DNA from 3 places in the Pseudoalteromonas sp. S558 genome. Region 3 is predicted to be linked to each of the others. Evidence: predicted binding sites of a transcription regulator. Region 3 holds the regulator's gene; each other region holds the start of a gene.
What was found. Region 3 encodes LexA, which represses DNA repair genes until DNA is damaged. Its sites were predicted from a motif close to TACTGTATNNNNATACAGTA; they were not measured.
Positions count from the first base shown of each region.

Region 1: the regulator LexA is predicted to act here: its motif matches at 7,023-7,042, upstream of CWB66_RS16030 (exonuclease domain-containing protein).
Region 2: the regulator LexA is predicted to act here: its motif matches at 5,230-5,249, upstream of CWB66_RS01355 (SulA-like leucine-rich domain-containing protein).

Region 1 is NZ_PNDU01000249.1:6,507-14,677, forward strand. It holds gene dinG (ATP-dependent DNA helicase DinG) at 1-1,731, shown strand, start outside; gene CWB66_RS16005 (TSUP family transporter) at 1,731-2,507, shown strand; gene CWB66_RS16010 (primosomal replication protein) at 2,509-3,117, shown strand; gene CWB66_RS16015 (late competence development ComFB family protein) at 3,315-3,608, shown strand; gene CWB66_RS16020 (DUF2496 domain-containing protein) at 3,580-3,732, shown strand; gene CWB66_RS16025 (DMT family transporter) at 3,926-4,816, shown strand; gene CWB66_RS16030 (exonuclease domain-containing protein) at 4,852-7,011, opposite strand; gene gloA (lactoylglutathione lyase) at 7,440-7,841, shown strand; gene CWB66_RS16040 (DksA/TraR family C4-type zinc finger protein) at 7,872-8,138, opposite strand.
Region 2 is NZ_PNDU01000017.1:16,438-24,608, reverse strand. It holds gene CWB66_RS01390 (MHYT domain-containing protein) at 1-1,383, opposite strand, end outside; gene CWB66_RS01385 (M48 family metallopeptidase) at 1,587-2,273, shown strand; tRNA gene CWB66_RS01380 (tRNA-Tyr) at 2,304-2,388, opposite strand; tRNA gene CWB66_RS01375 (tRNA-Tyr) at 2,438-2,522, opposite strand; gene CWB66_RS01370 (VC2046/SO_2500 family protein) at 2,635-3,162, shown strand; gene CWB66_RS01365 (DUF6172 family protein) at 3,482-3,784, shown strand; gene CWB66_RS01360 (YchJ family protein) at 4,252-4,731, opposite strand; gene CWB66_RS01355 (SulA-like leucine-rich domain-containing protein) at 4,762-5,205, opposite strand; gene CWB66_RS01350 (tetratricopeptide repeat protein) at 5,496-5,960, opposite strand; gene CWB66_RS01345 (NCS2 family permease) at 6,079-7,371, shown strand; gene CWB66_RS01340 (hypothetical protein) at 7,450-8,171, opposite strand, start outside.
Region 3 is NZ_PNDU01000079.1:24,514-32,684, forward strand. It holds gene CWB66_RS06430 (SURF1 family protein) at 1-512, opposite strand, end outside; gene CWB66_RS23025 (DUF2909 family protein) at 527-835, shown strand; gene CWB66_RS06440 (cytochrome c oxidase subunit 3) at 738-1,613, opposite strand; gene CWB66_RS06445 (cytochrome c oxidase assembly protein) at 1,649-2,179, opposite strand; gene ctaD (cytochrome c oxidase subunit I) at 2,179-3,771, opposite strand; gene coxB (cytochrome c oxidase subunit II) at 3,771-4,913, opposite strand; gene lexA (transcriptional repressor LexA) at 5,512-6,129, opposite strand; gene CWB66_RS06465 (M12 family metallo-peptidase) at 6,427-7,923, shown strand.

The sequences.
Region 1 (8,171 bases), on a different contig from region 3:
AAAGGTCGTCATCGTTATATTTGCGCCCACAAACTACACAATGCTGTAAATGGTGATAGCCAAACACAGATGGACTTTATGCCAACGCTTACTTCACCCTTAAGCGCAATGGAAACCAAATGCTTAAATGAGCTATACAACGCGTATGTAAATAAAAAATGGCAAGGCGATAGAGACAGCTGGGCTGATACAGTTCCCGACAGAGTGTGGAATTTAATAGCCTGCGATAAACATTCGTGTCAGCGCCAAATGAAGGCCCATCAAACATGTCCGTTTCAGCTTGCTCGTAATCAATTGATGCAAATGGACGTACTGGTAATTAATCACTCATTACTACTTGCTGATTTAGATTTGGGTGGCGGTAAAATTTTACCAGAGCCCGACAACACCATTTATATTATTGATGAAGCGCACCATTTAGCACATATAACTCGCGATTTTTCATCTGCTGCTGCCACAATAAAAGGCACCATAGAGTGGCTTGATAAGCTCACTAAGTTTAGTGGAAAAATGGCTAAAATTTTAGTAGGCCAAAAAGCAATAGGGCAAAATTTTAAACTTTGCGACAGTATTAACGACGCTAATAAAGATTTAAAAGTAGTGCGTGATATTCTTGATAATGCCGACTTTGAATACTCAAAAGATGATACTTACCGCTTTGAGCACGGTGAAATTCCAGAGTCGCTGCACAGTAAAGCAAAAGACATAAGTGAAGCTACACAAGATGCCCTGCGCTGCTTAAACAAAATGCACGACACCCTTACGCAAGATGTAAGCGACGGCGATATAAAACCGTACGTTGCCGATCCAATATTAGGTGAAAGCGGGCAATATATTAACCGGTTAGAGCAACTAAACAAACTTTGGTTTAGTTACGCTAAAAAAGGTGAAGGTACGCCTCATGCGAGGTGGATAAAACGCCTTGAATACAAAAATCACCACGACCATCTATTAAGCGACTGCCCTATTGAAGTCGGTTATTATTTAAAAGATAAGTTATGGCGAGAATGCGCGGGCGCTGTTTTGTGCTCTGCTACATTAAGTGCACTCGGCTCGTTCGATCACTTTGCTTACGAAACCGGACTTGCTAAGGAAGAAGGCGTTAAATTTATTAAAGCACCTTCTCCTTTTGATTACCCAAAACAAGCCACTTTACGTATCCCAGTATCGAAAGTAGAACCAACTGATAAAGACTTTAGCGACCATTTAGCTCAAACATTACCAGAGTACCTAAATGATAAAAAAGCAAACCTCGTATTGTTTGCTTCCTACTGGCAAATGGACCACGTAACAAAGTTTCTTAGAACAAAAGGTTTTAACTTATTAGTTCAAGGTGAGATGTCGCGAGAAGCTTTACTAAAAGCACACACTAAAAATATAGACGAAGGCAAAGGCAGTATTTTATTCGGGACACAGAGCCTTTCAGAAGGGCTTGATTTACCTGGGAAATATTTAGAGAACCTAATAATTACCAAAATACCGTTTGCAGTACCGACTTCTCCAATAGAAGAAGCACAAGCAGAATTTGTACAAAGTAAAGGCGGAAATCCATTTTTAACGATTACCGTGCCCGACGCCGCAAAGAAATTGGTACAAAGCTGTGGTAGACTGCTGCGAAAAGAGAGTGATGAAGGCTGTATTACTATTCTCGATAGGCGCTTAGTTACCAAGCGATACGGCAAAGCCATGCTCGACACCCTACCACCTTTTAAAAGACAAATAGATTATTAATGTTTGAACTTGCACTCGATCCAACAACCTGGGCTGTTTTATGTGCTGTTGCACTTGCCGCAGGTTTTATAGACGCTATCGCCGGCGGCGGTGGTATGTTAACTGTGCCCGCTTTATTAACCGCTGGCCTACCTCCACATTTAACACTTGGGACCAATAAACTCGCTGCCAGCTTTGGTTCTTTAACGGCAAGTTATACCTATTACAAAAAAAACTTATTTAGTCCAAAGTTTTGGGCTGCCTCTATTATTGCTACCGCAATAGGCGCACTGCTAGGAACTGTTATTGTTGATCATTTAAGTATTGATTTTTTAAATAAGCTACTCCCGATTATTATTATTTTGGTTGCCGCTTATAGCTTATTTGGTAATTTAAGTACCACCGAAGGGGATGAGCTCCCTAAACTAAACAAAGCAATGAAAATAAAACAATGGCTACAGGGTTTAGCATTAGGTTTTTTTGATGGTTTAGCAGGGCCTGGCACGGGTACTTTTTGGACTGCCTCGAATGGCATGCTTTACAAAATGAACCTGCTACTCAATTGTGGTTTAGCGCGTTCAATGAACTTTGTTTCTAACTTTGTATCATTGATCACCTTTGTTGCTTTGGGCCATGTAAACTTTTTACTTGGCATAACAATGGGCTTTTTTATCATGCTAGGTGCATGGTTTGGCGCGCATTCAGCGATACGTTTTGGTAGTAAATTTATTCGTCCAGTTTTTAATACCATGGTTATACTTTTAGCGCTAAAACTAATTTACGAGGCTTATTTTTAATATGCATTCAATGGCTTTAGATAAACTACGTCATCAAATTGCAACGCTAAAACAGCAAGCCGAGCAATTTGATAAAGCTAAACTTTTTTCTAAAAACCGTTACATGCAAGCGCAACCTAGCTTATTTGATCGCGCCGTTTTTAGTACAAAAAGTATGAACTTAGCAGACTATGTAATTGAAATAGAAGACGAAGTATCAAGGTTACCGCCAAGCGAGCATCGCCACGCTTATACCTATGCACTTGAGCGTATAGCAACTCAAGTGCAAGCAATTTTTAACGTCATTAAATCAACGCCTATTTGGGTTAAAGAAAACAAAAGCCACTATAAACCACGCCCAAAACAAGCGGTTTACAAACAAGCTGTACAAAAAATCATGCAGTCGTCGCACGAACTTTACGACGAATTAAAACAAAACCATGAGTTTGAACGTCGTTTAGTGCTTATGATTGAAGAGCGAAAAATGCAAATGGATAAAGCGTCGCCTGCTAAAGCACAAAAGCTTAACCTTGAAATATTAAGTACACATGCTCGCTTAGGACGATGCAGAAAAGCAATTTCTGCAACCGAAGATAAAATACAACAAGTAGAAAAGCAACAGCTTCGTTAAAACACTTTTGTTATGGTGTTTAACTGCCAATTTTGCTCTGATCAAAGCATAGCTATATCAGCTATTCACTTTAAAAATCAGATAAAATTAACAACCTTCCGTATACCGAATAACAATTCAAAGCTGCTATCGATTTATGACTAACCTTGGTATAAACTCAATATCAACAGCATGGAATAAAAAAGAGTGATAGGAATATGCGATTACATGACGACATACACAATTACTACGAAAAAATTGTTCTTGAAGAAATAATAAAACTTAAACTTAGCGAGCAATATAACGAAGATGTAATGGCAGATTTTTGCTGTACTATATTAAATCAACTTCCTCCTCGATACATTCGTTATGATGTAGATATGGCATTTTACTTACCACAAACTGAGCGTTTACATATGGAAGAACGCGTTCAAACGGCAATTAATGTCGCTATTAACCAAATTTCAAAAAAGAAAGACCTAAATGAGCAATTCACTAAATCAAGCGCCTGAACATATTAAACTTGCAGTCGATTTGATCATGATTCTGGAGCAACATGATATTGCTCCAGAAGACATTCTTAAAGCACTCGAAATAATTAAAGATGATTTTGAAAAAAAACTGGCCGCGAATTAATTCTTATTCGATTACATAAACTAAGAGTAGTGCAACACCTTCAAATTTAATCCTATCAACTTTGATTAAAGCGCGACTAACTAACACTCTAAATTTTTTGGCTTATTTTTTAATATGCCAGTTCCGAATATGGCTTACACTATTTATAAACCCTGCTACTCTAAAAGCCAACTAACATAATTAATGTACTATCATGACCTTAGCAAGCTTACTGCGATTGTTTTTTCTGGCCGCTATTTGGGGCGCATCTTTTTTATTTATGCGAATGGCAGCCACTAGTTTAGGACCTGCGGTATTAATTGAGTTTAGAGTCGGCTTTGCTGCAGTTACTTTATTTATTGTTGCTTTGTATTTAAAGCGCCGCTTAGCGTTTATCCAACATAAAAAACACTTTTTTATTATAGGCGCGTTTAATTCTGCCCTGCCGTTTTTATTTTTTGCTTACGCAGCCCAAACAATTAGCGCATCCACACTCTCAATTTTAAACTCTACAACACCAATATGGGGTGTTGTAGTAGGAATTTTATGGACAAAAACAAAGCCCAATAAAAGTATGGTGCTTGGTTTACTACTTGGCTTAATAGGCGTTGCAATACTTGTTGGGCAAAATCATTTTGTATTAAATAGCCAATCCATCATAGCTATAGTAGCAGCATTAAGCGCATCACTTTGCTATGCCATTGCATCGCATTACACTAAAAATGCGCCTAAACTGGCCCCCTTCGATAACGCCCATGGCTCAATGTGGGCTTCAAGCTTTATGATACTGCCGCTTATCTTATTTATGCCAATACGAGAAATACCAAGCACCCACGTTATGCTAGGAGTACTCGCATTAGGGGTTATATGTACCGCACTTGCTTATATATTATTTTTTAAATTAATCGACGATATTGGCCCAACTTCTGCCCTCACGGTTACATTTTTAATTCCGTTGTTTGGCATTTTTTGGGGACATTTAATTTTAGATGAGAAAATAGGGTCCAATACATTACTAGGCGCACTGTTTGTAATTGTAGGCACTATGCTGGTTACTGGTTTCTTACCACGAAAAAAGTACTTAGCTAAACCGCTAAGTACTTAAAAGTTCGTACTACTTTTTACGTTAAGGTTTGCTGTTTATTCGTTGGTTTGAGATTGCTGAATAAGTAATAACAACTCAGCTGTGGCGGTTGCATCGGCAAGGGCGCGGTGATGGCTGGTTAAATTTAAATTAAAGTGTGATGAGAGATTACCCAGTGAATACGACTTCAGTCCTTTAAACGCTTTGCGCGATTCAACCACAGTACACATTTTTGGCATTTTAAAAAAGTGCCCTGCCATCTCGCATTCTTTTTTAATAAAACCATAGTCAAAATTAACGTTATGGGCCACAAAAATAGTGCCTGTGAGCTTATCTAACAGCGGCTGTACTATTTCGGCAAATACAGGAGCGTTATAAACCATACTGTCACTAATACCAGTTAAAGATGATATGAAGCCTGGTATATGTCGTTGTGGATTAATTAAGGTAGTCCAGCTATCAATTACTTTTCCGTGCTGCACTTTTACAAGGCCAATTTCGGTAATGCGGTTGCCGCCTTTCAAACCGCCAGTGGTTTCTATATCGACCACACTGTAAACACGGTTAGGGTCTACAAACCATTTAACCGCAGCAATATGTACTTCAAAGCCCACATTTTTTAAGTTATCGATGGTGGTTAGTTGGTTGCGCCTTAGTTTATCGCCTGGGGCTTTTACCTCTTCAAAATGTACTTGGCCATTATTAATTACCATTAAGTCAGGGTAGCCGTCTTTTAGCTGTGAATAATGCTTACTCATCTTCGTTAAATGAGTAATTAACGCCTTAATAGGGCTATTTAAAATAAGTGCTTCTAGCGGTTGTAGTAACTCATTATGCCACCTAAATAAGCCATTGGGTTGCTCAAAATATTGCGCTGCATTTTTACATACTAAATTAAGTAATGCTTGAGGTGTTTGGCACTGTGCTAAACGATTATTTATTTGTGTTTGCTGCGCTTCATAAAAGTTACCAAGCCTTAATACCTGCGGATAAATGTCAAATTCGTTACAAGGCGGATAAGGCGACTCTATAAATAGCTCGTGCCAAAATACTAATCCAAATAAACTTTGCCAAAGCGTGTTTTCGGTATTAAATACTTGCATACCTTGGTGAGTATAATAATCGTTTACGCCCTGCTCTACTTCACCTCGGTACAGTTCATCTATTTCGAGTACGCACTGTGTGTCGGCAAGCATGGCACTCAAACGCGAACGTGTTTTTTTATTAAATTTACGCATTAAAAAATCATCAGCAAAATACAGTAAATCATCAGTAAGTGGATTTTCGATAATGGCGTCTAATCGCGCTTTTACCCACTCTTTATTGTTAAGTCGGTATTGCTCTCTTATTTGAATTTCTTGTGCTTCACTATCATCCATGCAGGCTTCAAGTAAGCTAAAGGCAAGTTCGCTATCAACCCCTTTTAATTGTCGATAAAGCCTAACTAATAATTTATTTTTTAACGCAACCGCAATTACACCATGCGCGACTTGCAATAAAACCTGCGACGCTAAAGCAACATAGTCGTTTTCATCTGTTATATTTTTAAATGTTAATCGGCAGCGATTTAATAAATAGTTTGATTGCGCTTCATTAAGTGTTTCAAAGCGCGATAAACTCTCACTGTGCCCTTCACGTGTCGCGGTTAAGCCTAAATCTCGCATTACAAACCGGTTTTGATGATTCACATCACCACGACTGAGCTTACCTGCAAATAAAAACTCAAAATACTCGTAAAAATCACTGCGGCTGTTAATAACATACTGGCTATAAAGCGGGGCAAGCTCTTGTGGGCAATCTTTAAAAAATGCACATGCAATATCCACTAGCGCGCCTTTAGCAGCGCTCTTTTTAAAGCTTATTTGTTCTGGGTAACTACTTAGTAACTCAACCAAGGAAGGTTTCGTTAAATGTGTTAAAAGCTGTGCATAGTGCAGCTCGTTTGGCTCAAATAAAATACCGGCCGTTTTTAGCGTATAGATAGCCTGATGCGGTGACGCTATTTCTTCATAATTGAGCGACTGCGCCTGTACTAGATAAGGCTTTCGTGAATATACACGCGCCAACATACACTGGCTTTGCTCATCAAGCTGGTTAATTTTAGCAATAAACACTTCATGTTTGGGTTCAAGCAAGTGTATACACTTGCTGGATACAAACTCAATAAGCTCTCTAAAATGCGCTAAATAGTACTTTGCTGGTAATTCTTGTTTCATAATATCGCCACAACTGTATATAAAAACAGTATCCAGTATTTGCACTTATTATTCAATCTTAAAATTACTCTAATGGTGATTTACTATATCCGTTCGCCCTTTCGATATTGACGCTAAGTAGCGACTTAAAGTTATTGTACTTTAGGATCAATATAGGCTTTCAACTGATGCAGCAAGAAAAAGCTTAAAATAAATAGATGCTAGCTTATATAGCGACTCCGATTGCGCGCGATCGTTTATAATACATCAAAACTAACTCACTATTTTTCTATGAGCTCAGCTCTGTTGATTACTGTGTTATAAATAGCCATGCCTTTCTTACCTGTTTAACAAATCTGAAAGAATTTTTTCACAAGCCTACAAATTGGCGTACTGCACCTGTATTATTGAAAGCCTATGCAAATTTAACCACAAGCTAAGGTGCACAAATGCGTTTATTACATACCATGTTACGAGTTGCTGATTTGGACAAATCAATTGCGTTTTATACTCAAATATTGGGCATGAAAGAATTACGTCGCGCAGATAATGAAGAGTATCGTTACACCCTCGCGTTTGTAGGCTATGGGGATGAAAAAGATAACACAGTGCTGGAGCTAACCTACAACTGGGATACAAACAGCTACGACTTAGGCGATGCCTATGGTCATATTGCAATTGAGTTTGACGATATTTATAAAGCCTGTGCAGATATAAAAGCCGCAGGTGGTAATGTTAGCCGGGAGCCTGGCCCTGTAAAAGGTGGCACCACTGAAATTGCCTTTGTAAAAGACCCTGATGGCTATGCAATTGAGCTTATTCAGAAAAAAGATAACATGAATCGTTTCTAGATTAATATAAAAAGGTGCTCAAAGCACCTTTTAACGTAATTGACTGTCTTTACTACCACGTCGGTTAACCGTGCTAGCACCTGCTCTTTTGCGCTCAATAGTAGCTTGGCATTGAACACAATAGCGTACGCCAGGTAGTGCTAACCTTCGAGCTTGCGGAATTGCCTCATCACACTTTTCACATAACTCGGCACTCGCGCCTGATATCAAATTACTTCTTGCATATTGTACGGCGTCATTCACACTTGCATCTATTTGATCTTGAATTGCACCGTCTCGTGCCCACCCACTTGCCATAATGCCCTCTAATAATCACTAAATTTAAGATCA
Region 2 (8,171 bases), on a different contig from region 3:
AATAGCTGGCTGATCAGTTTTCAAGACAAGGTCATTAAATTCAATACAATGCTCGATAAATTCTTTTGATTGATATCCCGTTAATTCAAGAACACTCGGGCTAATAAATAGCATTGTCCAATTTTCATCAAATTTACACCTAAACACAACGCCCGGCATATTATCCATTAAAGAGCGATACTGTTGCTCTTTTTCTACTAGGCTTCGTTGCAGTTCTCGTTGCTCGGTTAAATCAGTAATAAAGCCTACATATAGAGGGTTTTGGCCAGGTTGATTAACTTCACCAATACCTAATCGAATCGGAAATAAGTATCCGTTTTTATGTTTAGCGGATATTTCACGATTGACACCGATTACTTTTCCTAAATCAACATTTTTAGCTTTTGATAGGTAATTATCGTGATTGGCCGCGATGCTATCATCCATGAGTATTTTAATATTGCGATCTCGTACTTCACTTTCGCACCAACCGAATATTTTTGTTGCTGAGTTATTAAAACTTAAAATTATACCTTTGTGATCAATGGTTACAATTCCATCTATAGCAGTGCCTAAAATCGCATTTAGGCGCGATTCGTCTGCTGATTTAGCTTCTAGTAACATTCTGTAGCGCACCATACCATTAAGTACTCCAACAACACTCGTGATAGCTATTGTTGCTGTTGCTACCGCAATGGCGACAAATGTTAAGCCTGCAGTAGCGTTTGTATCTTCATATAAAATAGGCGATGTAGTCACAAATCGGGTTGCGGCCATACCCATATAATGCATACCGGTGACGGCTAAGCCTAAAGCAATAGCGCTGATAAGTCGGCTCTGAAAAGGGGCTAATTTAGGAAACAATTTTTCAAGATTAAAGCGGCTATACAAGGCGAAAAATGAAAGTGCGATAGCAACAATAATAGAGAGGCCAAACATAGCAGGGTCGTAACGTAATAAGGGCGCCAGTTGCATCGCAGCCATGCCACTGTAGTGCATTGTGCCAATACCAGCACCAAGTAAAATCGAACAAGTAGCCAGTATTTTGAAATTCCCATTACTACTTACCAGCATAGATACGGCACATTGGCAGGCTAAAAATGCGGGTATAAATGACAATAATGTAATCATGGGATCATATTGAATATTAGTGCAGAGTGAAAAAGCGAGCATACCAATAAAATGCATACTCCAAATACCAACAGAAAAAACAGTGGCTGCGGTAATATTGGCTAAACGTTGGTAGCTTGGAAATTTAGTACTTTTTGCTAAATCAATGAGTTTGGTGGTAAAAAATGCAGAAAATATAGCGATTAGGACAGACATTGAGACTAAAATAGGATCGTAAACCCCATTCACAATTAAACTAGGATCTTGGTCCGTAATGAAAAAAGCTGACAGCATAATAACTCACAATGTAATATCACTATTTTAGTTTAATATAATTAAGCAATTAATAAACAGTTAATTTACTGCGGTTAATAAAGCACTATTTCATAACGACTGAATACGAGAGTACTTTAACTAATAAAGCTAATTTTTTTAATTAAGATGATGCTAATATATTACCTAGATGGGTAAATAATATTTATATTTGAGAAATTGAAGTGTTTGAATATCAGCTAAAAAAAAGCGCACGAAGAAAAACCGTTGCGATTAAAGTTCATAACCAGCAGGTAACCGTATACGCACCTAGCTATATTGCAAAAAAGCAGATTGATAGTTGGCTTTTAGAAAAAAAGACATGGGTTGATGCGCAATTGCTTAAGCAACTCACTGTTGTTGACTGCAAGCAATACCCCTTTGAAACTAAAAAAATATGTATTTATTCTGAGCAAGTAAATGTGCAGTTTGAGCAAGGTCACTACTCTGGTGTAAAACCACAACTAGCTGGCTTGTTAATTACGGTATCTAAACGTGTTAAACATCAACAATTAAAGTATCAAAAATTATTAGAAGAGTATTTAAAAGAGCAGCTAACAGCTTATATAGAAATGCGACTTACGTATTTTTGTACACAAATGAACGAGGCTTTACCACACAATTTGAGTATTGCGATTTATAAAAGAAAGTGGGGGAGTTGTAACAGCAAACGTGATTTGACCTTTAATCTACACCTTATTGGTGCACCACAGCACATAATTGATTATGTAATAGTTCATGAGTTAGCTCATCTGCGTCATTTAAACCACAGTAAAGCATTTTGGCAGCGAGTTGAAATATTTTACCCTGATCATAAATCAGCATCACAATGGTTAAAAATTAATGGAATGAGCTTACAGTGGATGTTTTAGACTTTATTGCTTACAAGGGAAGATTAAAAGTGGTGGAGGGAGCTGGATTCGAACCAGCGAAGGCTGAGCCGTCAGATTTACAGTCTGATCCCTTTGGCCGCTCGGGAACCCCTCCACACTAATTTTGTTACATTTGGCCCCACTTAACTTAGCGGTAAGAAAAGTGGTGGAGGGAGCTGGATTCGAACCAGCGAAGGCTGAGCCGTCAGATTTACAGTCTGATCCCTTTGGCCGCTCGGGAACCCCTCCAATGCAACGGCGCTGATAATAGCAAAATATGTATTTAAGTAAAGAAAAAAACTAAAGAAAAATGAAAAAAAGCCGATAAATATCTATAACCTACAACAATCGGCTAAAGACTATGCAAATCGATGATTTGTTGATCACTGAGAACCAATTAAGCACACGGCTTAACAAAAGTGTGCACGAACAGCGAAGAGGAGAGTTTTCTCTTTTGCTCGCAATGTTATCGCATGACGCACTTGATTTTAGCCAATTTCACTTACCAAAAACAGAACTCGAAGACGCAATTATTACTGATGATGCGCTTCGCAAACAATTGGGTGTTGGTCCTAAGCAACTTTTAGCGCCAGATAAATTTGATATGTTGATTGGTCAACATAACGCTTCACTACTGATCAGTGCTGGAGAACGCTCTGGAATGAACGATATTAAATTGAATCATTGTTTGAATCCAGAGCCCCTCTTTATAAGAGATGATGTAACGCATATTCCGTTGAATATCATTGATAATTGCGAGCTTGCTGTGCGTAGACGTATAAAAAACACAGAAACGCAACTTTCTAATCCAGCGATGGACGCCGCTGCTTTTTACGATCTCCTTAATAACGATGCTTTACATGACCCTTTACACTTAGTTACTGCTTGAGAAAATATCTAATAGGAAGCAGCAAGCGTGTTAGTTATGTGATTCAGGGATAAATGCATATTGTAATTTAACCTAGGAAATTGACTCTTACTTACCGATTGATTTACCTTCTTACAGCTTTAAAAGTTAGGTATATCGAGTAACCCTATATGTTGTTTTTTGTGTTTTCGCATCACTATTACTGATTAATTTAATGATATTGGCTAATAATTGATTTAGTGCAAAAAAAGCATCCAAAAGTTAATTGCAATTGCTATAATGATCGCAAATGGTATGACTGAAATGCCGCTATCATTAAACCAAGGTAATTAGGAACGTAATGAAGAAAACATTCACGCTGAATCACGAGAAAATCAAATACCCTCGTATGGTTGATGCTGCAAAGCATGAAGTGAAAAAATATTTGAAACGAGAGCGCAATAAAACACTACCTGAAGATGCAGATTATTGGGCATTTGACTGTAAGTTTGGTAACACAGCTGAAGATGCACAAGTTGTGCACGTAGCTGAATTAAGTAACCAAATTGGTGAAATTGAAAAGCAAGGTCTGACTTCTTTCTATGTAGAGATTTTAGCACGACCAGCTCAGCGTCAACAGTTAGACTTAGATGATGACGAATAATATTTAGTCAGTATTCGAAATTATAAAATGGGCTCAAGTGGCTCATTTTTTGTTTTACGCTATAAATATTAAGTGTGGGCGTTTATCGGTTGTTCACTAAAACAGAGGAGGCATGTTTAAATAATACCAATCCGCAATAATACTTAATCAATTTGAGGGATTAAACCTGACGCTAACTTTGTTAAAAATTTCTGATATAGAACAACTAAAGGACAAATTTTTTGCCTTGTTATCGATACGATTTCCTTCCCTCAAAATAGATCACTTAATTAAGCGAATCGGTATAAGCAAGTTTGGTGCGCTGGTAAATGTAGCGTTTAAACGCTAACTACACACCGCAATAATTGGCATAAACATGAATAAGGTAGCTACAAGAGTAGAGGGGGGTTAAGTGTATTTATATCAATAAAGGACTGCCTATAATCAACAATCCTTACTTATGTAAAGGGGTTAAATAAAATTATATATTACACACTGTGGCATTTTTTGTATTTCTTATTACTACCACATGGACAATCATCATTTCTACCCACCTTAATATCCGTAACTGGAAATATAGTGCCATCTAAATAACGCCATTGAGCATTTTCTTTAATGAATTGCGATTTTTCGTGAAGTTCACAAAACAGACTTTGGTAAAAGTACTGAGCTTTAAATTCCACTTCGCCTTTATCTTCATCATGGTGTGAGCTAATGACATCAAGATTTATAAATCGACAGCTGTTAGCAAAATCGTTTATTTCTTTAATAGGATTTTCAGCTTGCTTTTCACTTGCATAGGTTTGGTAAACATATTTTGCATTTTTAAGTACATAAGCTGTATAACGCGAACGCATTAGTTGTTCAGGAGTCTGAGCTTGTTGTTTTGCTAAATGAAGAGGTTCGCAGCAGTCTGCATATTCTTGCTGACTGCCACATAAACAGCTTATAGAGTTCAGTGAGTTCATAGTTGTTCTACACAGTATAAAAGCGTTAGTTTAACAAGCTTGTTGGCTATGGGGTATCTTTGTAATTTGAATATTTTTTGTAAAACAGTAAAGTTTTGTTCGTGTTTTACTCAGATCTAAAGATAAGCTATTAAGTAATTGGTTATTTACTATGTCTGTCCATGTAATTACTGCTGAAAAATTACCGTTATGTAACGCCGAATTTAATACATACTCTAAATTGACTAGGTGCTTTTGTCTAATAACAAGTAATTTACTTGTATCAATAGAGCATGAATCAAGTAATGCTTTACTAGGTACGTTATCTGGTGCGATTAATAATGTCCATGCGTTTAGATTATTGTACTGATGTAGCACCTTTAATAACTCAAATGTCGCAGATATCTCATCTTCAATCTGAATTAAATTAACACAATCACTTTTATCGTCTTGCTGGTAGCTTTTAACTGTTCTAATTGTAATAGGCTGTAACATTTTAGTTATCTCACTGGGTTTATATACAGTATTTATATACAGTAGTTTATACAGTGCTTTTGCGCAAGTATTATTTGCTATTTATTTGTACAGTTATTCTTTTTTAAATATTCAATTAGATTTAATTTTTAAGTAGGTCCTTGATAATTAATGTTTTTATATTTTATACCACTTCTAGCTTAAATTTTAATTATAGAGTGCTATTGCTACTATGACTTAGCCAGCAGGTGGTTGCAGCGTTTCTTACGGTGACTTTATACAGGTGTTTTATGAATAAAATACGTAGATGATTATTCTGTAGGGGAAGTATGAGAGATCAAATGAGAAAACTGCAACTGGTGAATTTGCTCATACAAACTAGCTGCATAACATTGTGCATCTTTAAAGCGTTTGGTTTCAATATGTTTACGTAGATCGGCTAAAGCCGCCGTCGCAGGTTTATGACCTTGACTACTTGATAAGCTTAGCCATGCTGCAGCATGAAAAACACTTTGCGGTACGCCTTGCCCTTTAACAAAAAATAGTCCCAAATAAAATTGTGCTCGGTGATCTCCCGACATAGCAGCCAAACGCATCCATTTTGCGGCAAGTGGATGTTGGTCATTTTTTAAATAATAAAGTGCCTTATTAAGAGAGCCTTGCGGGCGATCCTCATTATTTGGCGCTAAATTAGCATCATTAGGTTGCGTTACAAAAGACAATATATTGTCTAATTGTTGCTCTAAATTCTGGCCTGTTGGTGTTGTATTTATCATATTCGTCTTTTTGTTATTTTAGCTACTTCAATAGTTTAGTATACCGCAAGGTAAAATGTCCTGTAAAAAATTATTTTTATGATAAAATCTCGTCACTTTTTATTATCATAAGTTTATTATGCTCGAAGCCTTATTTAAAATTAATGAAAATGGTTCCTCGGTTCGCCGTGAGTGTATCGCTGGGGTAACTACATTTATCACCATGGTTTATATCGTGTTTGTGAATCCTGCAATGTTAGCTGAAGCAGGAATGGATCAAGGAGCAGCCTTTGTCGCTACATGTATTGCTGCTGCTATTGGTTGTTTTATTATGGGCTTATGGGCTAATTATCCATTAGCACTTGCGCCTGGTATGGGATTGAATGCCTTTTTTACTTACGGTGTTGTGCTGGGAATGGGGTACACGTGGCAAGCCGCATTAGGTGCTGTGTTTATGTCGGGCTGTATATTTCTATTTTTAAGCTTATTTAAAGTTCGAGAGTGGATCATTAATGCGATTCCCTTAGTTTTAAAACAGGCTATTGCAACAGGTATTGGTGCATTCTTAGCGCTAATTGCGCTTAAAAATGCAGGGATTATCATCGCGAGTCCAGCTACTTTAGTCCAGCTAGGCGATATAACATCAGCGGGCCCATTGTTAGCTATTTTTAGCTTCTTTATTATTGCAGCACTTTTATATCGCGATTTTAAAAGTGGTGTTTTAATTAGCATTTTATTGGTGACTGTTATAGCACTAGGTTTAGGGCTTGTTGAATATCATGGTGTGGTTGCTATGCCGCCTTCTATTTTACCTACCTTTATGCAGCTTGATTTTGGTGCGGCACTTGAGCTTTCAATGCTCAGTGTTATTTTTGCATTCTTGTTTGTTGATTTATTTGATACTTCAGGGACATTAGTCGCTGTAACACAAAAAGCGGGATTGGCTGATGAAAAGGGCAATATGCCTCGCTTAGGACGAGCATTGAGTGCAGACAGCACTGCCACAATTGCAGGTGCAATGTTGGGTACTTCAACAACAACATCTTATATCGAGTCGGTTGCAGGTGTATCTGTAGGTGGGCGAACAGGCTTAACTGCTGTTGTTGTTGGTATTTGCTTTTTACTAATGATGTTTTTTGCACCACTTGCGCAGATGGTGCCTATTTACGCAACGGCTGGAGCCATTTTATATGTGGCTGTATTAATGCTGCAAAATCTGAAATTTGTAAATTGGGATGACATGACCGATGCTATTCCGGTGACTGTTGTATTATTAATGACGCCATTAACTTTTTCTATTGCACATGGTATTGCACTGGGTTTTATATCGTATACTGCAGTTAAAGTGCTGTGTGGCAAGCGAGATGAAGTCTCAATTAGTGTCTGGATTTTAACTGTGTTATTTGTTGTTAAGTTTGCGTTTTTGTCGTGATAGATGCTGATGAATATTAACAACTGACCATAAAAAAGCCCATATAATTGTATGGGCTTAACTAAAAAAGATAAATGCTTACCATTTCTTTTTAGGGGCAAATAATACATCTAAATCGTCTTGCTCTTGCTCATTTTTCTTTTTAAGTGCTGTGGCGTTCGAAGCTCTAAGCTCAACGCTTATCGCCTCTAAATAACCCTCAACCTCTTGAAGCTTTGCTGTTACGTACTCATCAGCGAATGAAACAGAGTTTAATGTTGCATAGGCTTTTTCAAAATATTGTCTTGCAGAGCCAACCATGCTCGCCGCTTGTGCAGATACGCCGCGTTTAATTTGGCTTTCTATGTTTATTCTAAGCTGAAGCCTTTCAAGACGTTTGTCTTCTCCTGAAAAAACTTGGCTATCAACTCTACCCTTAGCATGCTCTGATCGTAAAATTGCACGTAGTTTTTTAATACCTTGAATAAGGCCAACAAGCTGTTTATCGTTACTAGGAATAGATAGTGCATCACTATTATTACCTTGAATATTGCTTGATAGGTGTTCTTTTGCTTCGGTTAAACGGCTTTTTAGTGCTTTAGAGCCCGGCGAGTTAATAACCATGGTATTAAGTGCTTCATAAATACGTCGTTGCAATACTCTTATAATGTGTTCCGATAACGGAATATTAGCATTGTTCATTAATGCTTCTTCGGTTTCTTCTATTATCGCTTTTTGTTTTGTAAGCTCTTTGCGACGTTTGCCTTCTTGCTTTTCTTTGTGTTGCTGAACTGCATTAACCCAAAGCGCAATCACAATCA
Region 3 (8,171 bases):
ATTCGTGTAGGTAAGTCATTATTTGTAGCTTTATTTTCAAGTGTAAAACCACTGAGGTTATTTTCTTTTATTTGTGCTTTTAGAATAAAATCGCCATTTGGGAGAGTAACTTGTGGCAAAACATCTCTCGATATGGGCGCTTTTATCCACCCCAAATTAACTAAAATCACTTTAGGATCATTATCGGGCTTTAACAAAGCGAGTAAATCGTATCCTACTTGCCCGTTGTAAACTTGGTTATCTAAAAGCCAATAGTGGTTTTGTACAAACTGCCCTTTTAGCTCCACTAATACGCCAGTTTTGTTCCAACTATCAGGCAAGTTAAGTAATTGAGGCCAGTTCATAACGCCACGAGTTTGCAACTCAGCAATGGCAATTAGCTGCTGTTGCTTTTGCTCGCCGCGCTGTAATTGCCAAAAACCTAAGCGCACGCAGACCAACACAACAACCACGACCATACAAAGTGTGATTATTGAACTAAGCTTTTGTTTGTGCCATAAAACTAACTGCATAAAGGGTCAACTCAGTGATTATTAAAATTATTATCGTACTGTTGTTAATATTTATACTTTTTAACTTATTTAGAGCATTATTTATTATGGTCTCTGGGAAAACAGGTGGACGACCCATGTCCCATTTTTTAGGTCGTCGCGTAGTGTTTTCTGTGGTCGTTTTAGTTGTTGTGATTGCAGCACTTAAGCTTGGGTTTATTAAAGCGAATGACTCGCCTATGGCCACTACAGCACATACACAAATACAAATAAGCACAACCACACCACATCTACAAAGTGCCAATACCAAGCAGCAGCCTGAAAAGCAAAGTGCTTATCTTTAGTAAAATGTCCTTTTAGAATGCGTAAAAGTATAACCAATAAAAGTACGGTGCCGAGCGTTACATGCATGCCATGAAAACCCGTCAATAAAAAGAACGTATTACCGTAAACACCGGCATCTAAGGTTAAATTAAGATCATTATATGCATGTATATACTCCTCAACTTGCAGTCCTAAAAAGCAAACCCCCAATAAAACAGTAGCCCCTAAAAATACTTTAAGTGGGGTGCGTTTATTGTTTTCCATCGCAACATGGGCAAAATACAAAGTAACCGACGAGGTAAGTAGTATTAAGGTATTTATAAGTGGCAAACCTTGCCAACCCATAGCCTGAGTGGTTTCTCCAGCAGGTGTTGAAAGTAAGGGCCAAACAGCTTCAAAGGTAGGCCAAAGCACTTCGTTAGTCATTGCATTATTACCAGCCCCCCCAAGCCATGGAACCGACAGAACCCGCGCATAAAACAGCGCACCAAAAAAAGCCATAAAAAACATAACTTCAGAAAAAATAAACCAGCTCATACCTTGCCTAAAAGAGCGATCCATTTGCGCTGAATACAAACCTTGGTCCGACTCACTAATTACATTTTTAAACCAACTAAACAACATATATAAAAGCACAGCAATTCCGGCATAAAGTAGATAAATACCACCGCCAGATTCTTTTCCAACATCCATAACCGTTAAGCCTGCGCCCACTGCTATAAAAAACAATGCAATAGCACCCACAATGGGCCATGGGCTTTGATCTGGTACATAATAATGCTCATATTTTTGATTCATTTTATTTACTCCTAGTTTTACACTAGTTTAAAAAGCTAGTTATTACTTGCCACTAGCTGTTCACTAATATCAAATACGGTATACGATAAAGTTAATTCTTCTATGTCACTTGGTAATGCAGTATCAACATAAAAAAGTAATTTGAATTCAAGTTCTTCACCTGCTTTTAACGGTTGTTGATCGAAACAAAAACAAGCAATTTTATGTAAATACTTTGCCGCTTTACCTGGTGAAACAGAAGGTACAGCCTGCATTACCTTATCTAGCTCGCTGTTATTTTTAGCGCTAAAAAACACTTCACGCATTGCACCGGGCTTTACCACAACGCTGTATTCTTTTGATTTAACTTCGAACGGCGCACCGCTTTGAGCATGCGTAGTAAAGCTAACGCCAACTTCACGATTTTGTATTATTTGTGTACTTTGCTTTGCTTGCTCTAGCGAAGGCTTGCCATTGAGCCCTGTTACGTCGCAAAACACGTCGTATAAGGGCACTAAGGCAAATGCAAATGCAAACATACCCACGCAAATTAATATCAAGCGCTTAAGTAGCGGTGCGTGTGTCATTACTTTATTTCCGGAGGTGTAGAAAAAGTATGATACGGGGCTGGTGAGTCAACTTCCCACTCAAGCCCTTCTGCCCCATCCCATACTTTTGCAGGTACTTTATCGCCACCACGAGCACATTTAATTACAACAGCCACAAACAGCAATTGCGATAAGCCAAAGGCAAAACCACCAATACTTATGATTGCGTTAAAATCGGCAAATTGCAGTGCATAATCAGGAATACGACGCGGCATACCAGCAAGTCCTACAAAGTGCATAGGAAAAAACAGTACATTGACGCTCACCAGTGATAACCAAAAATGCCATTTAGCTAAGGTGATATTAAACATATTGCCCGTCCACTTAGGCAGCCAATAATAAGCGCCCGCCATAATCGAGAATATCGCACCGGTTACTAATACATAGTGAAAATGCGCTACAACAAAGTAAGTATCGTGATATTGAAAATCAGCAGGTGTAATGGCTAACATCAACCCAGAAAAGCCACCTAGGGTAAACAATACAATAAAGGCAATACTAAATAGCATGGGTACCTCAAAACTTATTGAACCCTTCCACATAGTGGCAACCCAGTTAAATACTTTGACCCCAGTGGGCACAGATATAAGCATTGTGGCGTACATAAAAAACAATTCACCTGCTACAGGCATCCCCGTGGTAAACATATGATGCGCCCAAACAATAAAGCTCAGCAGCGCAATCGAGGATGTGGCATACACCATAGAGGCATAACCAAAGAGTTTTTTACGCGAGAAAGTAGGCACTATGGTCGATATAATACCGAACGCTGGCAAAATCATGATGTACACTTCTGGGTGACCAAAAAACCAGAAAATATGCTGAAACATCACCGGATCACCGCCACCTGCGGCATCAAAAAAGCTGGTCGCAAAGTACTTATCGGTAAGCACCATAGTTACAGCCCCTGCAAGTACGGGCATTACCGCAATTAATAAAAAGGCAGTAATTAACCATGTCCATACAAATAGGGGAAGCTTCATCCATGTCATGCCTGGAGCACGTAAATTAACTATGGTGACAATTACATTAATAGCCCCCATAATTGAACTTATTCCCATTATATGTACGGCAAATACAAACAACGCCGTATTGTCATTACTGTAAGTTGTAGAGAGCGGAGCATAAAAAGTCCAGCCAAATGCAGGACCACCACCGGGCATAAATAACGATGCTAATAAAATTAAAAACGCAAACGGTAAAATCCAAAAACTCCAGTTATTCATTCTTGGTAGTGCCATATCAGGTGCACCAATCATCAGCGGCACCATCCAATTGGCAAGGCCAGTAAAGGCTGGCATTACTGCACCAAATACCATAATTAAACCGTGTACGGTGGTCATTTGATTAAAAAAGTGGGGATCAACCAACTGTAAACCTGGTTGAAATAATTCAGCCCTAATCACCATGGCCATTGCGCCACCAATTAAAAACATGGTCAGCGAAAATATTAAATATAAACTACCTATATCTTTATGATTGGTTGTATAAAGCCAGCGTTTAAATCCTTTTGCAGGGTGATGTGCATGATGCGCTTCATCGGCGTTAGGTTGTTCTACTATGCTACTCATTAGTTCGCCTCCACTTTGGCATCAAGTGCTGTCTGTATTTGACTCGGCTGAATAACATCACCCGTATCGTTACCCCATGCATTACGCTTATAAGTAATAACTGCTGCTAATTGCTTTATAGATAACTGTTTTGCAAAGGCTTGCATTGCAGTGCCTGGGCGGCCATGAATAATTATATCAATGTGATCTTTAATATCCCCTAATACAATTGGACTCCCTTTAAGTGCAGGAAATACACCTGGTAATCCCATGCCCGTAGGCTGATGGCACGCTGCACAATTAGCCATATATACTTGTTCACCCAAAGTCATTAACTCATCTTTAGGTAACGTTTGATCAAGCAGTGCGGCATCTGCCAGCGCAGCTTTCTGCTTAGCCTGCTTTGCATCTACCAACCAGGTTTTAAAATCGGATTCTGATTTTGCAACTACAACCACAGGCATAAAACCATGATCTTTACCGCACAGCTCAGCGCATTGACCCCGGTAAATCCCTTCTTCGTTTATATTGGTCCATGTTTCGTTTATAAACCCAGGATTTGCGTCTTTTTTGACGGCAAAATCGGGCACCCACCACGAGTGAATAACATCGTCTGAGGTCATTAAAAAACGTACTTTTTGGTTTATAGGCAGTACCAGTGGTTTATCTACCTCAAGTAAATAGTTAGGGTTTTTCTGTGCAAGATTAGCAATTTCGTCTTGAGGAGTAGAAAGCATTGAGTAAAACTCAACGTCTTCACCCATGTATTCGTAATGCCATTTCCATTGCGATCCTGTAATTTTAATAGTGAGATCAGCCTTACTGGCATCTTCCATTGCAATTAGAGTTTTAGTGGCCGGTATAGCCATAGCAATTAAAATAACAAACGGAATAGCAGTCCAAAGTATTTCTACTTTCGTGCTTTCGTGAAATTGAGCAGGCACTGCTCCTTTAGATTTGCGGTGATGAATGAGTGCCCAAAACATAATGGCAAACACGATTACCCCAATCACACAACATATGAAAAATATAGTCATGTGCAGCTGATAAACATTATTACTTATATCAGTTACGCCTTTACGCATATTAAATTGGCTATTTGCCAATACTTGCTGCGGAAAAACAAACAGTATAAGCCACAAGGTAGAGCTCAATTTACCCATGTGACGACTCCTTTGATGCTGTTGCGAGTGCAAAGCGAAGAGGCATACGGCTTAAACGCCAATTCGTTATTTTTATTTTTGTATTAATACCCTCGTCCTTATTAAACAATAGGTATTACACTGCGCTAACCAAGGTTTTATTGTAAATGTGTGTATTCTCAAAACTAAAAACAATGAGTTACTGTTAGCCCAGCCCATTAATAATTAGCTAAAGATTAACCAACAAGCAAGTTTTAGTATGAAAATTAAACAAATGATATTAACGGATTAGCAAAAAAACATGTCACTTTTAAAATTTTAAAATGATGCGAACTGAGTTTTGATAGGGGTTACAAATAACATAAGGGGATAAAAGAGGAGTGCAATAAAAATTGTTTAGTAAGGAGCCTTGTAACTAAAAATGCGTACTAAAAAGCACGCATTTATAAAATCACTAATTTAACACTGCATTAAATTAGTGATCTATTATAGTGATAAGAAAGTAGCTCAATAACAAGGCTAAAATTATGATACATAGTTGTTCTATATAAATAATTTTTAACGTAGTTAGTGAGTTATTTAATGCGTTAGAATGATCATGTTTTTACTAAAATTGGTATTACATCCAATCAGCGTTACGAATAACCCCAACAGCCAAACCTTCAATATTAAAAGATTCGTTTTCTAAATCGACTTCAATTGCTGAAAAATCATCATTTTCAGCATGCAGCAGTACTTTTCGACCTGCTTTTTCAAAGCGCTTTACAGTTACATCATCATCAACACGTGCAACTACAACTTGCCCATTTTCAGCAACTTGAGTTTTATGCACCGCCAATAAGTCGCCATCCATAATACCTATATCTTTCATGCTCATACCGTTAACACGCAGTAAAAAATCGGCAGCAGGTTTAAACATTAATGGATCAATTTTACAATGACTTTCAACATGCTCTTGCGCCAAAATAGGCTCACCGGCCGCTACTCGGCCAATTAGAGGCAAACCTAATTGCTCAGGTTCTTCTTCTTCAACAAGTTGAATACCTCGGCTTGCGCCTGGCTTCATTTTAATAACACCTTTTTTTGCAAGTGCTTTTAGATGCTCTTCTGCAGCATTGGCACTTTTAAAACCTAGTGTTTGTGCAATCTCTGCACGTGTAGGGGGCATACCAGTGTCTTTAATAAAAACTTTAACTAATTCGAGTATTTGAGCTTGGCGCTTCGTTAATGGTCGCATATAACTGGTTTTCCATACAGTACATTTAACTGTGAGTATATACAGTTAAATAAAAATCGCAAATTTAAATTAAGCTAAACAAACTATGCGATTACCAGTTAATAGCGTTTGTTTTTCATAATTAATAAATCCCCTTTCACACTTACAAAAACAAAATCTGGTTACATAAATTAAACAAGTGTATTTTTATATTTACAATAATAGTCATATTAAACACACCTCAATGTTAATGGGTTGAAAACAGCTTATTAACATGTACACTTTATAAGAACAAAATAAATTCAAAAGGATTATCAAATGAAAAAATACTCACCATTATTTATTGGCCTACTGTTCAGTGGTTATACGCACGCTCAAGTTCCACTTTTTGAAGTTCAATACTCTAACATTTCACAAAGCATGACTGCACAAGCAAGTACTCAATCTCAATTTGGGCAACCACTTTTTGAACTAAGCAGCAACACAGATGCTTTTTTCTTACCTATTAAAGGTAATAATATTGAGTTTATTAAAAGCACAACAAGCTCATCAGCAACAGGTAGTCTAATTTGGGTTGGTAAAAGCTTAGATGGTGACGAAGTTACACTCATCAAATCGGAAAAAGGGATTTCTGGTACGGTAAAAGTAGGCGAACATGTTTACAAATTACAACCAAATAAACACTCTGGTCATAACTTCATTGAACTGGATCCAGCAAAACAACCTGCTGAGCATGCACCCGATTATAAGCAATCTAGCAATAGCAACATAGCTTCAATCAGTGAGCAAATTTTAACGGCACAAAATTACCAAACAGCAATGGCTAGCAATGCACAAAGCGATATTAGCTTATTAGTTTTATATACGCCTGCAGCTGCGCAAAAATCGGGGGATATAAATAGCTTAATTGATCTTGCTGTTGTCGAGACCAACCAAGGTTATCAAAACTCAGGCGTTAACGCTGTTGTTAGCGTAGCTCATGTAAGCCAAATTAATTACACTGAAGCTACAAACTCAGGGACTGATTTAAACCGCTTAGCCGCTAAAAATGATGGCTATATGGATGAAGCCCATACATTACGCGATCAATACGGTGCTGATGTAGTCATATTAGTGAATGATGTAAACGGCTACTGTGGTCAGGCAAAAGCCATTGGTGCAAATGCGAATAGCGCTTTTGCTATGGTCGATTATGACTGTGCAACGGGTTATTACTCTTTTGGTCATGAAATTGGACATTTACAAGGCGCTCGTCATAACCCTGAAAACGATCCATCAACATCTCCATATTCATTTGGACATGGCTATCAGCAACCTCAATCGCAATGGCGTTCAGTAATGGCGTATAATTGCACCAATAATTGTACCCGCATTAATTACTGGTCGAACCCAAACAAATCATACAATGGTGATGTAATGGGAACTTTAGCAGAACATGACAATGCAAGAGTATTAAATTTAACAAATCCAACTATTGCAAACTTTAGATCTTCAACCCCCCCGCCAACAAATGATAATGTACTACAAAATAATCAACCGATTACAGTTAGTGGCGCTAGAAATAGCGAACAGTTGTTTACTTTTGCAGTGCCAAATGGGGCGACGCAAGTTACATTCACAACCTCAGGTGGTAGTGGTGATGTTGATCTACATGTAAAATACAACGCAATTGCATCGAGTAATAACTTTGATTGCCGTCCTTATAAAAACGGAAATAGCGAAAGTTGTAGCGATACTCGTACTGGTAATTACTCTATTATGCTCAAAGGTTTTAATGCCTTTAATAATGTAGAACTAGTCGCTAGTTACCAATAAAAAATATAGCTAATGTAAGCAAGCGTCAAGGTATGGCGACTTGCTTATACCAATTTTATTAAAAACATGATCATTAATTTAATGCAATTGGTATTAAACTTAGTTTAAAGCAAATTCACATTTTACAAATGTCACTCACTTCGCTTAATTATAAATCGCCATTACTAACTCAGCTTTATAATCACCCTCTTTACGAATAACAGCATTATCTAAAGTTGTTAATAGCTTTTTCGCACGACAAATATTCA